DNA from 3 places in the Nitrospirillum amazonense genome. Region 1 is predicted to be linked to each of the others. Evidence: riboswitches for the same ligand, from Rfam matches in the RefSeq annotation. Region 1 holds a riboswitch; each other region holds the start of a gene.
What was found. A riboswitch is a leader RNA that binds a small molecule or an ion and turns the genes downstream of it on or off. The one in region 1 is predicted to bind cobalamin.
Positions count from the first base shown of each region.

Region 1 (5,944 bases):
GGGATCATTTTCCGGATAGGGCGGCAATACCTTCGGCGATGGGGATATCCCCAGCCGTAGCGGGGCAATATATGGATTACCGCGTCGGTTGGGGGCCGGGGGACCGGACCCTTGACAGGGGGCGGCCGGGCGCCTGTTCTGGCCGGGCTTTCTGATCCCCTGTCGCCTGAACGGATGACCATGCCGCTGCTGCGGACCCTGCCCCTGAGCACGCTGGATGACGCGGCCTATGACCGCCTGTGGCCCCTGCTGGATGAGGGGGAACGGGCGCGGGCCCGTCGCTTTGTGTTCGAGGTCAACCGGCGGGAATATGTGGCGGCCCACGGCCTGGCCCGGCTGTGGCTGGGCCGCCTGCTGGGCCGGCCGCCGGCGGCGCTGGCCTTCGCCCCCCTCACACCGCAGGGCAAGCCTGGTCTGGTGGACGCGCCTGCGGGGCTGGATTTCAACCTGTCGCACACCGACGGCCTGGTGGCCTGTGCCGTGACCCTGGAGGTTGGCACACGGATAGGCGTGGATGTGGAGCGCGGCGAACGCCGCATCGGGGCGGAGTTGGCGGCGGCCATGTTCGCACCCGAAGAACTGGCCTGGCTGGATGCCCGCCCCGCTGGGCGCAGCGGGCGGGATCTGGTGACCTTCTGGACCCTGAAGGAAGCCTACATCAAGGCCCTGGGCCTGGGCCTGTCGCTGCCCACCGACAGCTTCGCCATGGCACCCGAAGGCCCCGCGCTGATCCGTCACGACGGGTCGTTGCCGTCAGGCCAAGCCTGCCGGCTGTGGACCCGTGATCTGCCCAGCGGCCACGCGGCCGCCGTGGCCTGGATGGGGTCGGCCCGGATGGAGGGGGACGGCCAGCCCCCCACCGATCTGGTGATGGAGGAGGGGCTGGCCGACCTGTGGTGATCAGAAACTTTGGGCCACGGTAAACCGGACGGAGCGGGGCTCCAGCGGGTGGGCGTGCAGATCGCCGACACCTTCCGCCGGTTCGCCCTTCAGGCGGTCGGTGTAATAATAGTCGGCGGCGTCATCCTTGCTGTCGAAGACGTTGTAGAGGCCGATGCCGAAGCGCAGGCCGCTTTGCAGCGTGTAGTTGGCCGTCAGGTTCCATTCCTGGCTGCCCGCCGAGTGCACGCTGTTGTCCTCGACCAGCGGGTGGGCGCCGAAATAGCGGTACTCCACGCCACCTGACCAGGGGCCGAGATCGCGCAGATAGATCCCCAGCGAGCCGATCAGCTTGGGCGCGTCGGGGATGAAGCTGCCGGCTGGATCGCTATCGGTATAGCGGGCGTGGCTGAAGGCGACGCTGCCGTAGAATTCCAGCCAGCTGAACGGGTTGTAGGTGGTGTTCAGCTCCACCCCGCGCCGGCGGCTGGGGCGCCCCGCCTCCGTCTGGCCGACGTCGGCGTCGTAGGTCAGCTCCGACACGAAATCCATCTGGAAGGCCGTCAGCGTGGCGGTCAGGTTGGGCAGGATGGTGCTGCGGATGCCCACCTCCTCGCCATCGGCCTTGGCCAGCAAGGGGGCGTTCCCCTGCGACGCTCCCCGCACGTCGTCGCTGTGGAAGCCGCGGCCGGCGCTGAGGTAGACCTCAGTTCCCTGCCACAGGGTGGCGATGGCGCTGCCCTTCGGCTGGAACAGGCGGGCCGCCACCACGCCGGCGTTGCTGCCGTGGTCGGTGGCGGCCAGGTAGTCCTCCCGCATGCCCACCACGGTCCGCAGCCAAGGCGTCCAATGGCTGGTCGCCTGGACATAGGCGCCGCCGCCGGTCTCCTGAACGTTGTCGTTGCTCAGCTGGGCATAGGCCACGCGGGCTCGGGTCGCCCGCAGGTCGACATGCACATCGTCGAAGCGGGTGTCCAGGCCGGCGACCACCTCATGGTCCAGGCCCAGCAGGTTCAAGGGACGGCTGTAGCTGATGGCGCCGCCGGCAACCATGCGGTTCTCATCCTGGGCGTGCTGGTCGCCCTGGACGGGATTGTCCAGGAAATGGGTGAAGTTGTTCCACAGCGTCAGCTGGTTGTTGATAACATAGGCGTTGGCCGTCACCTCGCCGCCAGCCAGCCAGCCGGCATCCACCGGCATGGCAAAGGTGCCCGACAGGCTCATGCGCCGCGCCTGGCCGCCATCCGTGGGGTCCAGGGTGCCATAGCGGCCGATCAGGCCTTGCGCGATGGCGCGTTCCGGCTGGTCGGTGGTGGCGTTCCACAGGCCACGGTAATACATGGCCGTGACGCTGAAGCCGTCGGCCCGCGCGCCCTGGCTGTAGCGCAGCACGGCATTGCCCTTGCGCAAATTGTCCGGATGGTCCCAGGGCCCGTCATAATGCACCAGCTCACCGCCCGCCATCAGCTGGCCGGCGCCCAACGCCGTAGCGCCGGCGGCGAAGGCACGCTGATAGCCCAGCGTGCCCGCCGTCAGCGCCACCTGGGCCGGAAGCTGGTCCAGGTAAGCCATCTGGATGGAACCGACGGCGGAGAAGTCGCCCTGCGCCGCGAAGTAGGGGCCCTTGGTGTAGCCGATGCCGCGGGCCAGTTCGGGAATCACGAAATTCAGGTCGGTGTAGCCCTGGCCATGCGCATGGGTGCGCATGTTCACCGGCATGCCGTCCACGCTGGTGGCCATGTCGGTGCCGTGGTCCAGGTTGAAGCCACGCAGCAGATACTGGTTGGCCTTGCCCTCGCCACTGTGGCTGGTGACCACCAGGCCCGGCACGGTCTCCAGCATCTGGCCCACACGGTAGGCCGGCAGCAACTCCAGTTCCTCCTTCACCACCACCCCTTGGCTGGAGGTGGCGGCGGCGCCGATGAGATCGCGGCGGGCGGCGGTAACCAGCACGTCGTCGACGGTGTTGGACGCGGTGTCGGCGGCATCGTCGGTGGCGGCGAAGGCCGCCGGGCTGGTCAAGACCAGCAGCGCGGTTGTTATTCCGGGAACGAAACGACCCATGTTTGTTGGCCTCTGGCAACGTGACACGTCACCACGGGCCAAAGACCGGATCGCCCATCACCGGCCTGGATATCCCCAAGCGGCCGGGACGGCGGGCGCCCTTTCCCCACTGGTGCACCCCGCCCAATGTGCCCGTGCGTGACCACGGCGTGACGGCAGGTCTCCTGGCTCACGGGTCATCACCCTGGCACCGCCTTCCCGGTTTCCCAGTGGCTTCGATCCCCGCCGCGATAGCATGCGCGGGGATGGTGTCGGGCTCGCCGTTCACAGTTGCGGGGGCAGCCGCGGCGTCGGGGAGGGGATTCCCCACCGCGTTCCCTTTTCATCCCGCCCGGTCAGGGCGGGAACCGTCAGGGCTTTTCTACGGGGAATTGTAGGCGCATGCAAACGCGATGTCGCTGCGTTGGGGGGTGAGCACCCTGGCGAACAAGCTTGGCGGTTGTGTGACAACGGCCACCCACGCCGGGGCATGGCAGCAATTCGGGGGGCTTCGAGCGATTTCCCTTGTACCTGGGACCGGTCACAGCCACTTATGCGGTCTTAGGGAATGGATGGCATCATCCGTTCCCATGCCGGGCCGCTGGGCCTGGCGGTATCCCCCGGGTGGCGCGTAGCGGTGGCGGCCAAATCGCCCCTGTAGCACCCAGGGCATACTCGACCTTCTGACACATGCCTGCCGGCACGCGCCCGGGCAAGGGCTTGACCGCGATCCGCGGCCGCGAGAAACGAACGCGGCCGGCGCGTCGCCCTGGGATTCCAAGACATTGACCGCTTTCGACACCCTTTCCCTGCGGCCTGAGATTCAGGCCGCCCTGGCCCAGTTGGGCCATCACACAGCCACCCCCATCCAGGCGCGGGCCATTCCCCATGCGCTGGAGGGCCGCGACATCCTGGGCATCGCCCAGACGGGCACCGGCAAGACCGCCGCCTTCACCCTGCCCATCCTGCAGCGCCTGGGGGCCGCCCCGTCGGCCCTGCCGCTGCGCATGCCCCGCGCCCTAATCCTGACCCCGACGCGTGAGCTGGCGGTGCAGATCGGCGAGAGCATCACCAACTACGGCGTGGGCCTGAAGCTCAGCCACACCGTCATCCTGGGCGGCGTCGGCCAGGGCAGCCAGGTGAAGGCGCTGGCCAACGGCATCGATATCCTGGTGGCCACCCCCGGCCGCTTGCTGGACCTGATGACCCAGGGCCACGTGCGCCTGGACAAGGTCGAGGTGCTGGTGCTGGACGAAGCCGACCGCATGCTGGACATGGGCTTCATCCACAGCCTGCGGAAGATCATGGCCAAGCTGCCGGCCAACCGGCAGACGCTGTTCTTCTCCGCCACCATGCCGGCCGACGTGTCGGAACTGGCGGGCAAGATGCTGCGCGACCCGCTGCGGGTCGAGGTCACGCCCGTTTCCACCACGGCGGAGCGCATCGAGCAGAAGGTCATCTTCGTGCCGGCGGCGGAAAAGCGCCACGTGCTGGTCGACCTGATCCGCGGCGATGCCGGCATGCAGCGCAGCATCGTCTTCACCCGCACCAAGCATGGCGCCAACCGCGTGTCGGCCCAGCTGGAGCAGGCGGGCATCGAGGCCGCCGCCATTCACGGCAACAAGTCGCAGAACGCCCGGCAGAAGGCGCTGGACGGTTTCCGCGCCGGTACCGTCCGGGTGCTGGTGGCGACCGACATCGCGGCGCGCGGCATCGACGTGGACGGCGTCACCCACGTGGTGAACTTTGAGCTGCCCAACGAGCCGGAGACCTATGTCCACCGCATCGGCCGCACCGCCCGTGCCGGTGCCTCGGGCGTCGCCGTGTCGCTGTGCACGGCCGACGGGGATGAGCGCATCTACCTGCGCGATATCGAGAAGCTGATCCGCAAGTCCATCCCGGTGGGTGAGCGGCCCGAGGCCACGCCCCAGGCCGCCGCCGCCCCGGTGAGCCGTCCGCCCCTGCCGGCCCGCCAGCCGCGCAACGGCGGCGGCAATGGCGGTCGCGGGCAGCCCCGCGGCCAGCGCAGCGCCGAGGGCCAGGCGGAGGCTCGGCCCCAGGGCCAGCGGCCCGCCCGTAGCGACGGCCAGCGGCCCGCCCGCGCCGACGGTCAGCGTCCTCGCGCCGAGGGCAACCGCCCGCAGGGCCAGGGTCCGCGCCCCGAGGGCGCACGGCCTGAAGGTGGCCGCCAGCAGCAGCAAGCCCGTCCTCAGGGCCAGCGTCCGGCCCAGCCGCAGGGGCCGCGTCCGAACGCCCCCCGTCCGGCCGCGCCACGCCCCGTCCAGGATGGTCGTGGCACCCAGTTCTCCAGTTTCGTGGCGGCCTTGAACGCCAACGAAGACCAGCAGCAGCCGGCGCGCGAGGATCGCAACCGCCCGCGTCGCCGCCGCTGAGCCGTACCACGCCTGAGTTGTGATGGTTCTTTAGGAAGAGGAGGTCCCCATGGGCCGCAGCAGCAAGCCGAAATCCAAGTCCGTCAGCGAATTCGTCCTGTTCGACGTCCTGTATGACGATGGTTCGCGGTCGTCCAACCGCCGCGTCCCCTCGTCCGAACTGGGCGGCCTGGACGGTGACGAGCCCGCCCGCGCCATCATCGAGGCGCAGGACCGCGAAATCGCCGCCATGTCCGGCAACCCGCGTGGCCGCATCAAGTCGCTGACCCGCTCGCCGGTCCGGTGAACGCCGGGCTGATCCATCCGCATCGCCGACGCGTATTGAAAAACGTCCCGTGCCCAGGCCGGGGCGTTTTTCTTTTTTGGCTTTGCGGGGAGGAAAAGGCCTTGGGACCAGTGCTGCGCCAGGCCGCGATCTACGCGGCAACCCTTATCGCCTTCCTGGCCCTGGATGCCGTCTGGCTGACCCGCATGGTGGGGTTTTACCGCCAGGTGATGGGCGACATGGTGGCGCCCCAGCCACGCCTGGGGCCGGCTGCCGTGTTCTACCTGCTTATGGCGGGCGGCATCATCTTCTTTTGTGTGGAACCGGCGACACGGTCGGAGGCGCCGCTGATGCAGGCGCTGAT
Region 1 covers NZ_JARPAF010000004.1:1,326,162-1,332,105, reverse strand. Annotated here, with positions in the region: gene P5F91_RS26645 (4'-phosphopantetheinyl transferase family protein) at 181-900, shown strand; gene P5F91_RS26640 (TonB-dependent receptor) at 901-2,943, opposite strand; cobalamin riboswitch at 3,081-3,310, opposite strand; gene P5F91_RS26635 (DEAD/DEAH box helicase) at 3,708-5,315, shown strand; gene P5F91_RS26630 (hypothetical protein) at 5,365-5,601, shown strand; gene P5F91_RS26625 (DUF2177 family protein) at 5,712-5,944, shown strand, end outside.

Region 2 (5,944 bases), on a different contig from region 1:
ACGATGGCCGTGCTGCGCCAACCACCCAGGAACAGCAGGATCAGGATGGCCACCAGGGCGCCGACGATCAAGCCCTCGTGCTGGATGCCTTCCATGGCGTGCTTGATGAAGGTGGTCTGGTCGAACAGCGGCTGGATGCGCATGCCCTCGGGCGCCGCCTTGCGGATCTCCGGCAGCCGGCGCATGACCTCGTCCACCACCGCCAGGGTGCTGGCGCCACCCAGCTTCATGATGGTCAACAGCACGGCGGGCTGGCCGTCGGCGTGCACCACGTTGGTCTGCACGGCGGCGCCGTCGCGGACATTGGCCACGTCGCGCATGAACACGGTGCGGCCGTTCACGTCGCGCAAGGGGATGTCGTTGAAGGTATCGACGGCGATGGGCGAGCTGTTCAGGCCCACCTGGTATTCGGTGTCGCCGATCTTGGCGGTACCGGACGGCAGATTCAGGTTCTGGGCGGTGATGGCCTTGTTGACGTCGTTGGGGGTCAGGCCATAGCTGCGCAGCTTGTCCGGGTCGATATCGACCATGATCTGGCGCGCGTTGCCGCCGTAGGGCAGGGGCAGGCGCATGCCGGGGATGTCGCTGATCTGCGACCGGATGGTGATGCGGCCATAGTCGTACAGCTGCGCCTCGGACATGGTGTCGGACGACAGGGCCAGCTGCAGGATGGGCACGGAGGACCGGCTGTACTGCACGATCAGCGGCGGCTGCGTGCCCGTGGGCATGCGCTTCAGGATGGTCTGGCAGATGGCGGAGATCTGCGAGATGGCCAGGTCGATGTTCACGCCCGGCTGGAAGGTGGTGCGGATGATGCCCACGCCGTTGGACGTCTCGGATTCCACCTCCGCCACGTTATCGGCGGTGTTGATGATGGCCAGCTCACCAAAGGCGGTGATCTTGCCCGTCATCTCCTGCGCGTCCAGGCCCGAGTAGCTCCACACCACGGTGACCGTGGGGATCTCCACCTCGGGGAAGATGTCCGTGGGCATCCGGAACAGGCTCAGCACGCCCAGTAGCGTGATCAGGCCCGCCAGCACGGCGAAACTATAGGGACGCCTCAGGGCGTAGGCGACGATCCACATGAGGACGGGGCTCCGGCAATGCGATGCGGAAAAATGCAACGCTACGCCCAGGGGCCGAGGTCGCCCCCCGCCCGGCACAGCCCCAAATAATTAACGCGCTTGACGGTTAAGGGGAACCTACTTCGATACGCAACGGTTCGAATTTAGGCATGCCGCGACCAATCGCCGCCAAATCGGAAAACTGTGGCCTGCGTCACTGCGCCCGTCGGCGGAGGGGAATGTAAAGGTGGCTAACCTTGAATTGCCAAGCTCTCCCTCGGTGCATCCTCGGGGGTTTCCTGACGGCCCACGGCGGGCCGGTCGGGCAGGGATGGCACCCAGCGGACCACGACATACAGGCCGAATCCGCACGCCAGAAGCGGCTTGAACCACGTGGTGGTGGCCACGTGCAGGCCTCGCGTCCAGACGTGGGTGGTCAGCGCGAAGCACAGCAGCACCAGCATCCAGCCCAGCGCCCGGTTGCGGCGGACATGAAATTCCCAGCCCGCCAGGGCGCCGGCGACCAGCGCCATGTCGCCGAAATGGCCAAGGACCGTACGCGGGTTGAACAGCAGCAGATACGTGACCATCAAGGCCGCCACGGTGGCGGCGGCCTTGGGGGCCGGCAGGCGGCTGACGGTGCCGCGGGCCAGGGTCAGCACGGCGATGCCGGCCAGGGCGCGGATAACGGTCTGGGCCATCAGGTCCAGTGGCAGGCCCAGGGTGGCCAGGCCATTGGCGAAATCGTGCCAGACGCCGCCGCCGGGGTTGGCGCTGCTCATGGTCTTGCGCACGAGCTGGCCATATTCGCCCAGGGCGTAGCCGGGGTCCCAGTGCGTCAGGGGCAGGGCCAGGGCCGCCGTCAGCCACAGCGCCAGGGACAGACGCAGGCGGGGCCACAGGGCGAAGGCCAGCATGACCAGGGCCAGGGCCTGGGGCTTGAACGCGCCGGCCAGTACCAGCAGGAACGCGGCGCGGCGCCACCGGCCTTCCGCCACGTCCGCCAGGCCGGCCAGCATCAGGCCCAGCATCAGGAATTCGGTCTGGGCGCCCCGCAGATCCACCACGCCGATGGGCAGCGCCGCCAGCAGGGCCACGCCGAACAGGCGCTGCCAATCGGTGCCCTGACGTTTCGCCGGCGCCAGCAGGCGGCACAGCCGGGCCACGCCCCACCAGCAGACGGCCAGCAGGCTCAGACGCCACAGCGCATCGCCCAGCAGCGGCGGCAGATAGGCCCACGGGGTGAACAGCACGGCGCTGGATGGCAGGTAAAGGAAGCCGTTGATGCCATCCTCGTAAATCTCAGCGCCCTGCCACCAGGCCCAGGTGGCCTCGGCGTAGATGTGGAATTCAGAAACGAACCGTCCACTAATCACCTGCGCCTCGATCACCACCAGGGCGATCGCCCAAAGGGCGAGGCCGAGCACCAGCGGGCGGGCCAGGGAAGGAAGTGGCGGGCGAACCATGCTGCAGAATAACCTATCTCATAGGTAATAGGCTCTATGGTCTATGCCTACCACCTTTGTGCTCAAGGTCAAGTGCCAAGGCTTGGCCGTTGCATATTTAAGATAAAATGTCGCGACGCCGCCCTTGCCCGGCACGGGCGATTGCCGTAAGGCTGCCATCGCCGACGGTTCCGCAGGTCCGCCTGTGGATGAAAAGGGAACGTGGTGGGGATGCGCGGCATCCGACTCCATGGCTGCCCCCGCAACTGTGAACGGCGAGCGCCGCCCACCCCGCCGCACGGGGAATGGCCACTGGGTTCCCAACGGAACCTGGGAAGGCTGGGCCGGCGCCGTGACCCGTGAGCCAGGAGACCTGCCGCCGGTGGCATTCGCATGGTCGCGGGGGCGGGGTGTCCCGGCGGAACCGGTCAGCGGCGCGGCGGGTCCCAGGGGCCCCGTGGCCGCTCGGTCTCGTCGACAGGTAATCCCCTCCTTCCGGCTGGTCTTGGCCTCTGATACCACGGGTGCATGAGGCCGGTGGGATGGAACTGACTGATGACGCATGAGCACACGGCCGTCCCTGGCGTCACTCTGGTCCTGGGCGGGGCCCGCTCCGGCAAAAGCCGCTTCGCCGAGGGGCTGGTGACCGCCCTGCCCGGGCCCTGGACCTATATCGCCACCGCCCAGGCCTGGGACGACGAGATGCGCGACCGCATCGGCCGCCACCAGGCCGACCGCGTGCCCGGCTGGACGACGGTGGAGGCGCCGCTGGACCTTGCCGGCGCGCTGGCCGCCCCCGGCGACGGGCCGGTCCTGGTCGATTGCCTGACGCTATGGCTGACCAACGTCATGCTGGCCGACCGCGACGTGGTCGCCGCCGTCGCCACGCTGGAGGGGGCGCTGGCCGCCCGTACGGGCGCCACCGTCCTGGTGGGGAATGAGGTAGGCATGGGCATCGTGCCGGAGAACGCGCTGGCCCGCGCCTTCCGCGACCACGCCGGCCGGCTGCACCAGCGCCTGGCGGCCACGGCGTCGCAGGTGTTCCTGACGGTGGCGGGCCTACCCCTGAAAGTGAAATAAGAGCGGAAGGAGGTAGCCATGGCCGATCTTGAGTCCCCGGATGACGAAGGCGCCCGCCATCGCGAGAAGATGCAGAAGCGCAAGGCCGTGCAGGACGCCCGTGTCGCCCAGGCCACCCGGGAGAAGGGCCTGCTGATGGTCCACACGGGCCCCGGCAAGGGCAAGACCACGGCGGCGCTGGGCATGATGCTGCGTACCGCCGGGTATGGCCTGCGCGTGGGTTTCATCCAGTTCGTGAAGGGCAACTGGGCGACGGGCGAGCAGACGGCGCTGACGCGCTTTTCCGACCTGATCGACCACCATGTGATGGGCGAGGGCTTCACCTGGGATACCCAGGACAAGGAGCGGGACATCGCCGCCGCCGTCCGCGCGTGGGAACTGGGCCGCCGCATGCTGGCCGACCCGCAGTACCACCTGGTGGTGCTGGATGAGATCAACATCGTGCTGCGCTACGGCTACCTGGATGTGGCCGATGTTCTGGCCGGGCTGAACGCCCGCCTGCCCGACACCCATGTCCTGGTCACCGGCCGCAACGCCAAGCCCGAGATCATCGAGGCTGCCGACCTGGTGACGGAGTTTCAGGCGGTGAAACATCCTTTCCAGGCCGGCATCAAGGCGCAGCGCGGGATCGACTTCTGATGGCCGACCGCACCGCCGGGGGCGCCCGCGCCCTGATGATCCAGGGCACCGGTTCGGACGTGGGCAAGTCGCTGCTGGTGGCGGCCCTGGCCCGGGCCTATACCCGGCGCGGCCTGCGGGTGCGCCCGTTCAAGCCGCAGAACATGTCCAACAACGCCGCCGTGACACCGGACGGGGGGGAGATCGGCCGCGCCCAGGCGCTGCAGGCCCGCGCCTGCGGTGTCGCGCCCTCGGTGGACATGAACCCGGTGCTGCTGAAGCCGCAGACGGACCTGGGCGCGCAACTGGTGCTGCGCGGCCGCGTGCTGGGCAATGCTCAGGCCTCGGCCTACCAGCGCCGCAAGGGGGAACTGCTGCCGGCCGTGCTGGAAAGCTTCCACCGCCTGCGGGGGGAGTGCGACCTGGTGGTGGTGGAAGGGGCGGGCAGCCCGGCGGAAACCAACCTGCGCGCCGGGGACATTGCCAACATGGGCTTCGCCCGCGCGGCCGGTGTACCGGTGGTATTGGCCGGCGACATCGACCGGGGTGGGGTCATCGCCAGCCTGGTGGGCACCCATCGCGTGCTGGACGTGGAGGATCGCGCCCAGATCCGCGGCTTCCTGATCAACAAGTTCCGCGGTGACGTCCGCTTGTTCGAAAAGGGCGTGACGGAGATCGAGGCCCGCACCAGCTGGCCCTGCTTCGGCGTCATGCCGCACCAGCCGGCGGCAGCCCGCCTGCCGGCCGAGGACGGCATGGACTTGGCCCACTGGGCGAAACGCGCCTCCGGTGGAGCCTTGCGCGTCGCCGTGCCCATGCTGTCGCGCATCGCCAATTTCGACGACCTCGACCCCCTGCGGCTGGAGCCGGGCGTTACGGTGGTGATGGTGCCCCCCGGCCGGCCCCTGCCGGGCGACGCCCACGGCGTCATCCTGCCGGGGTCCAAGGCCACCCTGGCCGACCTGGCCTTCTTCCGCGCGCAGGGGTGGGACATCGACCTGGCGGGCCATGTGCGTCGGGGGGGCTGGGTGCTGGGCCTGTGCGGCGGCTATCAGATGCTGGGCCGGACGGTTGCCGACCCCGACGGCATCGAGGGGCCGCCCGGCATCGCCGCCGGCCTGGGCTACCTGGACGTGGAAACCGTGCTGGCCCCGGCCAAGACCCTGCGCGCGGTGACGGGCCACGACGCCGCCAGCGGGTCGGCCCTCACGGGGTATGAAATGCACCTGGGTGTGACCCAGGGGCCGGACCGCGCCCGGCCGCTGCTGTATCTGGAGGCGGAGGGTGGCGAGGCGGTGGCGGAGGGGGCGGTCAGCCTTGATGGCCGCATCGCCGGCACTTATGTCCACGGCCTGTTCGGCCATGACGCCCAGCGGGCGGCATGGCTGCGGCGATGGAACGTGGCGCCCGGCCTCGATAGTTATGACGGCACGGTGGAGGCGGCGCTCGATGAGTTGGCCGAGGCCGCCGAACGCCACCTGGATCTCGACGCACTATGGGCCATCAGCCGATGACCGCTCCCGACAGGCCGTGCCCCGACTTCGACGCAGACTTCCGGGCCCACTTCCGTGACCTACTGGTCTGGCGGCGCGACGTGCGGCGTTTCCGCACCGATCCGCTGCCCGATGGATTGCTGGAACGGCTGCTCGACCTGGCCTGCCTGGCGCCGTCCGTGGGCCTCAGCCAGCCCTGGCGCTTCGTCCGGGTGGACGATCCCGCCCGCCGCGACGCCGTGCG
Region 2 covers NZ_JARPAF010000001.1:47,924-53,867, forward strand. Annotated here, with positions in the region: gene P5F91_RS00205 (efflux RND transporter permease subunit) at 1-1,085, opposite strand, end outside; gene P5F91_RS00210 (glycosyltransferase 87 family protein) at 1,316-2,530, opposite strand; cobalamin riboswitch at 2,679-2,904, shown strand; gene cobU (bifunctional adenosylcobinamide kinase/adenosylcobinamide-phosphate guanylyltransferase) at 3,065-3,589, shown strand; gene cobO (cob(I)yrinic acid a,c-diamide adenosyltransferase) at 3,608-4,228, shown strand; gene P5F91_RS00225 (cobyric acid synthase) at 4,228-5,721, shown strand; gene bluB (5,6-dimethylbenzimidazole synthase) at 5,718-5,944, shown strand, end outside.
Region 2: another riboswitch for cobalamin. It lies ahead of cobU (bifunctional adenosylcobinamide kinase/adenosylcobinamide-phosphate guanylyltransferase); the one in region 1 lies ahead of P5F91_RS26640 (TonB-dependent receptor).

Region 3 (5,944 bases), on a different contig from region 1:
GCAAGGAGGCGGCCGCCTTCATGCCCAGTGGCGTCATGGCCCAGCTGATCGCCATGCGGCTGTGGACCGAGGTCAGCGGCGTGCCCCGCTTCGGCATGCCCCACACCTCCCACCTCGCCCTGCATGAGGAAGAGGCTTACCAGGCCCTGTTCAACTTCCACGGCGTGCCGGTGGGTGATCGCCGCCGGCCCATCCTGGCCCGCGACCTGGCGGCCGTGTCCCAGCCGTTGGCCTGCCTGCTGGTGGAACTGCCCTTGCGCGAGATCGGCGGCCAGCTGCCGGATTGGGACGAGCTGCAGGCCCTGAAGGAGTTGGCGCGATCGCGCCAGCTGCCGCTGCACATGGATGGCGCCCGCCTGTGGGAAAGCCGCGCCTATTACGGCCGCAGCTATGCCGAGATCGCCGCCGGCTTCGCCTCGGTCTACGTCTCGGTCTACAAGGGCATCGGCGGCGTCGCCGGGGCCGTGCTGGCCGGTGATGCCGATTTCATCGCCAACGCCCGGCTGTGGCAGCGGCGCCTGGGCGGCACTCTGGTCCGGCAGAGCCCTATGGTGGCCACCGCCGCCATGCGGTTCGAGACGCGACTGGCCCTGATGGACGCCTGCTACCGCCGCACCCTGGATCTGGCGGCAGGCCTGGCCGGCATTCCCGGTGTCCGCCTGAACCCCGCCGTGCCGCAGACCAACATGCTGCACATCTTCTTCGACCGCCCGGCGGAGGAGGTGGCGGAGACGCGGGACGCCATCGCCGGCGACGAGGGCCGCTGGGTGGCGGGGGAAATCCGCCCCACCGACGTGCCGGGCTGGAGCGTGACGGAGCTGTATGTCGGCGACACCCTGCTGGGCCTCGACAATGCGCAGGTGCTGCCCTACTTCACGCGGCTGGTGGGCGCCTAACGGAACTCCCGCGTGTCCACGCCGGCGGCGCGCACGGTCCAGTGCCGGTGCCAGCGCAGATCGGTCAGCGACAGCGGCGCGATGTCCAGGCGCCAGAAGGCCTGCGGCGGCGCCTCCAGCACGACGGCCACCGCCATGCGGATCACGGCCGGGTGGGTGACGGCCAGGGTGTGCCCCTCCGCCGTCCCATGCTCCAGCCACCGCGCCACCCGCGCCCGCAGCTGCGCCAGCGACTCAGCCCCATGGGGGCGGGCCTCCGGATCGCCTAACCACGCGCCCACCGCGTCCGCCTCATGGGCCGACAGGTCGGCCAAGCTGCGGCCCTGCCAGTCGCCCACGTTCAGGTCGGCCAGAGCCGTGTCCTCATGCGCCTCCACCCTCAGGGCGCCGGCCAGCGCGTCCGCGGTCTGCCGTGCGCGGACCTCCGGCGCCGTCCAAAGGCGATCCACCTTACGCAGGGCGCGCACCTCCGCCAGCAGGGAGGCTTGGGCCAGGCCGGCTTCCTCTGCCGCTTCGTCCGCCCGGGGGAAGACGGCGTCACGCTGGGCCCGGGTGGGGGCGTGGGCCAGCAGGGTCAGGCGGCCGATGACATTGGGGGCTGTCATGGAGATAGTCCTTGAATGCGGTACGGCCCCTCCCTACCATCAATGGATCGCCCGCGCATGGGGGAAGCCGGTGCAAATCCGGCACGGTCGCGCCACTGTAACCGAACGCCCAGGCCTTTCCAGGGCGTGCGGAAGCCAGACCCCCCGTCGCATGACACAGACCGCATACGGGACGCGTAATCCCAGGGAGCGTTTTTTATGGCCCACGCCACCACCCATTCCGGCACCCCCGCCGTTGCCCTGCCGGTGATCTCCGCCGCTGAACTGCTGCCCTGGGCCGTGTTCGGCGGGCTGCTGCTGGTGCTGATGGTCTATTTCGTGGGGGCGGAGCAGGGCGCCACCTCCCTGATCCAGGGCCGTGAGGTGCATGAGTTCGTGCACGACGCCCGCCACCTGCTGGGCTTCCCCTGCCACTGAGGCGGGAGGACCCTCGCCATCATGGTTGGAATTTATCTCGCCCGCGGGATGCTCATCGGCATCCTGGCGGGTTTGCTTGCCTTCGGCGTGGCCACGCTGATCGGTGAGCCGCCGGTCGAACGCGCCATCGCCTTCGAGGCGGCCCAGGCGACGGGGGAGCATGAGCATCATGACGCGGCCGCCAGCCCTGACACCGTTGAGGCGGGGCACAGCCATCATCATCATGACGCCCAGGCGGCGGATGAGGAGGAAGAGCTGTTCAGCCGTGGCACGCAGGGCGGCTGGGGCCTGCTGACCGGTCTGCTGGTCTATGGCGCCGCCGTGGGTGGCATGTTCGCCCTGACCTATGCCTACGCCCAGGGCCGCATGGGCACCCTGGGGCCGCGTGGCCTGGCCGCCATTCTGGCACTCCTGGGTTTCCTGGCCGTGGTTCTGGTGCCGGCCTTCAAGTATCCGGCCAACCCCCCGGCGGTGGGCAATCCTGACTCCATCCAGCAGCGCACCGCCCTGTTCTTCATCCTGCTGATCCTGTCCGTCGCCGCCATGGCGGCGGCCGTGGTCACGGCCCGCCGGTTGGCCGCCCGCTGGGGCATCTGGAACGCCGGCCTCGCCGGCGGCGCCCTGTTCCTGGCGGTCATGATCGCGGCGGGCTATGCCCTGCCCGAGGTGAACGAGGTGCCGGAGACATTCCCGGCCCAGCTGCTGTGGCGTTTCCGCATCGCCTCCTGGGGCATCCATGCCGCCCTGTGGGCGGCGCTGGGACTTGGCTTTGGCTGGCTGTGCGAACGGGCGCAGTCCCGCGACCTTCAGGCCCTGCGCCGGGGTGATCGGCCGGCGCTGTTCTGATCAGTTTTGGCCCGTAGCCGCCATCTGGTCGATGAGGGTTTTCCAGGCGGCCACCGGTCCGCCGTCCCCATAGCCTCGGTACGAACTGGCGAAGCCAAGGTCGAAACCATAGCTGATGCTCACCACCAAGTGAGTGGTGGGAGCCAGGGTCCCCGCCTTCAGCACGGCGGCGGCGACATGGGCCAGTTCGCGGCGCTGGTCTTGGGCTGGCACCGGTATGCGCAAGCGGGCGCTGACGGCCACGAATTCCGATGGCAAGGCAGGTGCCGCGCTGCCGGAAACATTCACTACCCGCATTGTTTTTTGCTGCGTGACGCCCACGGTCATGACCTCTGACAGGGAATCAACTGCGGCGTAGATGGGCAGTAGGGTGGGGCCGAAAAAGCGTACGAACACCACCGGTGTCGCCGCCAGCAAGGCTGCTGGGACGGCCAGTCCCATCAGGACGCGGCGGCTGGGCCAAGTGAGATTTGCTGGGACTGAGGCCGACGCCGCCGTCACCGTGCAGGACCCACACAGCAGGTCATGCAGGCTGCGGCGGCTGGGCCGGTTGAACAGGAACAGGTAGAAGGTCGTCATGCCGCTGGCCAGGAGGACCAGGCCGATGGCCCATCCCAGGATCTGGGCCGATCGGTCGTTGGACAGGGCCGCCAGGGCGTAGACGTTCAGGAACCAAGGGGCGGTCAGAACCGCCGCCCGCACCAGCGCTGTGCCTGGGTCCAGCAGGTGGCCATCTATCCCTGTCACCCGCACCTTCAGCAGACGCTTGCCCAAGGTCTGGCCCTTAGCTATGCGGCTGTTCTGCACGCCGAAATAGAGAATGGCCAGGCCCCAGCCGACCATCCGGCCGGCGATGCCCAAGGCTGCCATCTGGTCGAAGAACAGCGTGCCCAGTGCATAGCCTGCAACCATCAGCACTACGGTATCCGCTAGGAAAGCAAAAAGCCGGCGCCAGAATCCGGCATAGGCGTCCGCTGAAGTCTCAGGTGTGGCGTTCGCCCCGCCGCCGTTGTCATCATCCCCAGACATCATCCTCTCCCGGCCTTTCATCCACTTAAACGTACAAATCCACAATCACCTTATGTCACAGCGTGTAAGGGGTCACCAGCCGGGCCGACAATTGGAAGGCAGCCATACGGGGGCCGGCGATGACAGCGGTACGCCGCACCTCGTAAGAAGGAAGTCCCCTACCAGAATCGCCCCCATGTCCATCGCCGTCTTCGCCATCGTCCTGTTCGCGGCCCTGCTGCATGCCACCTGGAACGCCCTGGTGAAGGGGGCGGGGGACAAGCTGATGGCGGCCGTCCTGGTGGCGGGCGGCGCGGCCCTCATCGCCATCGTGACGCTGCCCTTCCTGCCCCTGCCGGCGGCGGCCAGCTGGCCCTATCTGGTGACGTCCAGCGTCCTGCAGATCCTTTACCTGACCCTGGTTGCCCGCGCCTATCATGTCGCGGACATGAGCCAGACCTATCCCCTGATGCGGGGGACGGCGCCGCTGCTGGTGGCGCTGGTCAGCGGGCTGTGGCTGCATGAGGCGCTGTCCCTTCACGCCCTGCTGGGGGTCGGTGTGATCTGCGCCGGCATTCTCAGCATGGCGTGGGTGGGCCGGCGCGGTGGGCCGGGCGGCGGCACCACCGGCACCCGCCTGGCACTGCTGACCGCCGTGGTTATCGCCGGTTACACCCTGGTTGACGGCCACGGCGTCCGCCTGTCGGGCGCGCCCGCGTCTTATGTGCTGTGGGGTGTGCTGCTCAACGGCGTGCCGCTGGTGGCTTGGGCGTTGCTGGCCCGGCGCCGGACATTCCTGCAGCACGTCATCCGCCAATGGCCGCGGGGTCTGGTGGGCGGCGCCGGCACCCTGATCTCCTATGGCCTGGCCCTGTGGGCGATGACGGTGGCCCCGGTGGCCGTCATCGCTGCCCTGCGCGAAAGCTCCATCCTGTTCGGCACCGCCATCGCCGGCCTGGTGCTGAAGGAGCGGGTGGGCCCTCGCCGCCTGGCCGCCGCTTGCCTCATCGCCGTGGGCGCCATGGTGTTGCGCCTGGCGTGAGGCGGGCGGCGGAACGACCGCCTTAGGCGGCGCGGGCCAGCCCGGCCTCGTCCCAGCCGCTGCCGCGATGCCAGCGCGCGGTGATACGCCCGCGTTCCAGGGCGAACAGGGTCAGCCAGCCGTTGTCGAACAGCGCCCGCACCTCCTCGTGGCGGGCCAGCACCTCGGCGATGGCGTGCCGGGGCGCCTCCACCAGGACCGACAGGCGCAGGGGCGCGTGGGCCAGGCGCTCGCCGTCGTGAACGGCTTGCCAGGGCAGGCCGGTGCGCAGCGTGCCGCCGTTGCCCTCCACCACGCCGATGCCGGCGGTGACATTGTGGATGAGCTTGTCCCCGCCGCCGAACAGCGTGGGCGCCACGGCCGACCCGTAATATTGCAGGCTGATCCAGCTGGCCACCACCACCGGCGCCGTCAGGATCAATTCCAGGGTGGCGAAGTCGCGATCCGCCCGCCAGTCGTAGGAATGCAGGAAGGCCCGGCCCTTCAGGTTGCCGCAGGCGGTCACGGCGCGCGGGGCGGCGACGAAGGCGGCGCACCCGGCCAGCCCCCATTCCGGCCGGATCTCCGCCCAGTTGCGGGCGCGGGCCGACAGCGATGCCGCGCTGGCGCCGGGAAGGCGGGCCGCCCGTTCCAGGCGCACCTGGCGCCCCGCCCGGTCCAGCCAATCGCGGGCGCGGCGGATGTCCGCCTCATGATCCCGGCCGGCACTATCAGTATACAAGGTGACGCGGTCGGTGACCGTGTCATGCAGGCCGGCCAGGAACAGGGTGTCGGCCGGCAGGTCGATGCCATGGGCGGGCAGGCCCGCCCGCGTCTCCGGATCGTTCAGCAAGCCCGCCAGCAGGCGGGCGGAGACATCGCCCGGATGACCACCGCAGGCGCCGCAGTGATAGGCGCTGTGGTGCGGATTGTTGTGCAGCGTTGCGCCATGGCCGATCAACAGCACCAAGCGCGCGTGTCCTTTCGTCAGCGACATGGCTTTCAGCACCTGTGCCGCAGTCGCCGCCTTCACATCCACCGACAGGGCGGGCGTGAAGGCCGGCGCCGGGTCGGTTCCATGCGCTCGGCCCAGCCCCAGGGTGTCGCGCAACAATTTCAGGGCGTACAAGGGTCCCGCCGATTCCACGAAG
Region 3 covers NZ_JARPAF010000003.1:157,987-163,930, forward strand. Annotated here, with positions in the region: gene P5F91_RS19140 (threonine aldolase family protein) at 1-896, shown strand, start outside; gene P5F91_RS19145 (histidine phosphatase family protein) at 893-1,501, opposite strand; cobalamin riboswitch at 1,503-1,667, shown strand; gene P5F91_RS19150 (CbtB domain-containing protein) at 1,700-1,918, shown strand; gene P5F91_RS19155 (CbtA family protein) at 1,940-2,764, shown strand; gene P5F91_RS19160 (RDD family protein) at 2,765-3,814, opposite strand; gene P5F91_RS19165 (EamA family transporter) at 3,969-4,814, shown strand; gene P5F91_RS19170 (YbcC family protein) at 4,837-5,944, opposite strand, start outside.
Region 3: another riboswitch for cobalamin. It lies ahead of P5F91_RS19150 (CbtB domain-containing protein); the one in region 1 lies ahead of P5F91_RS26640 (TonB-dependent receptor).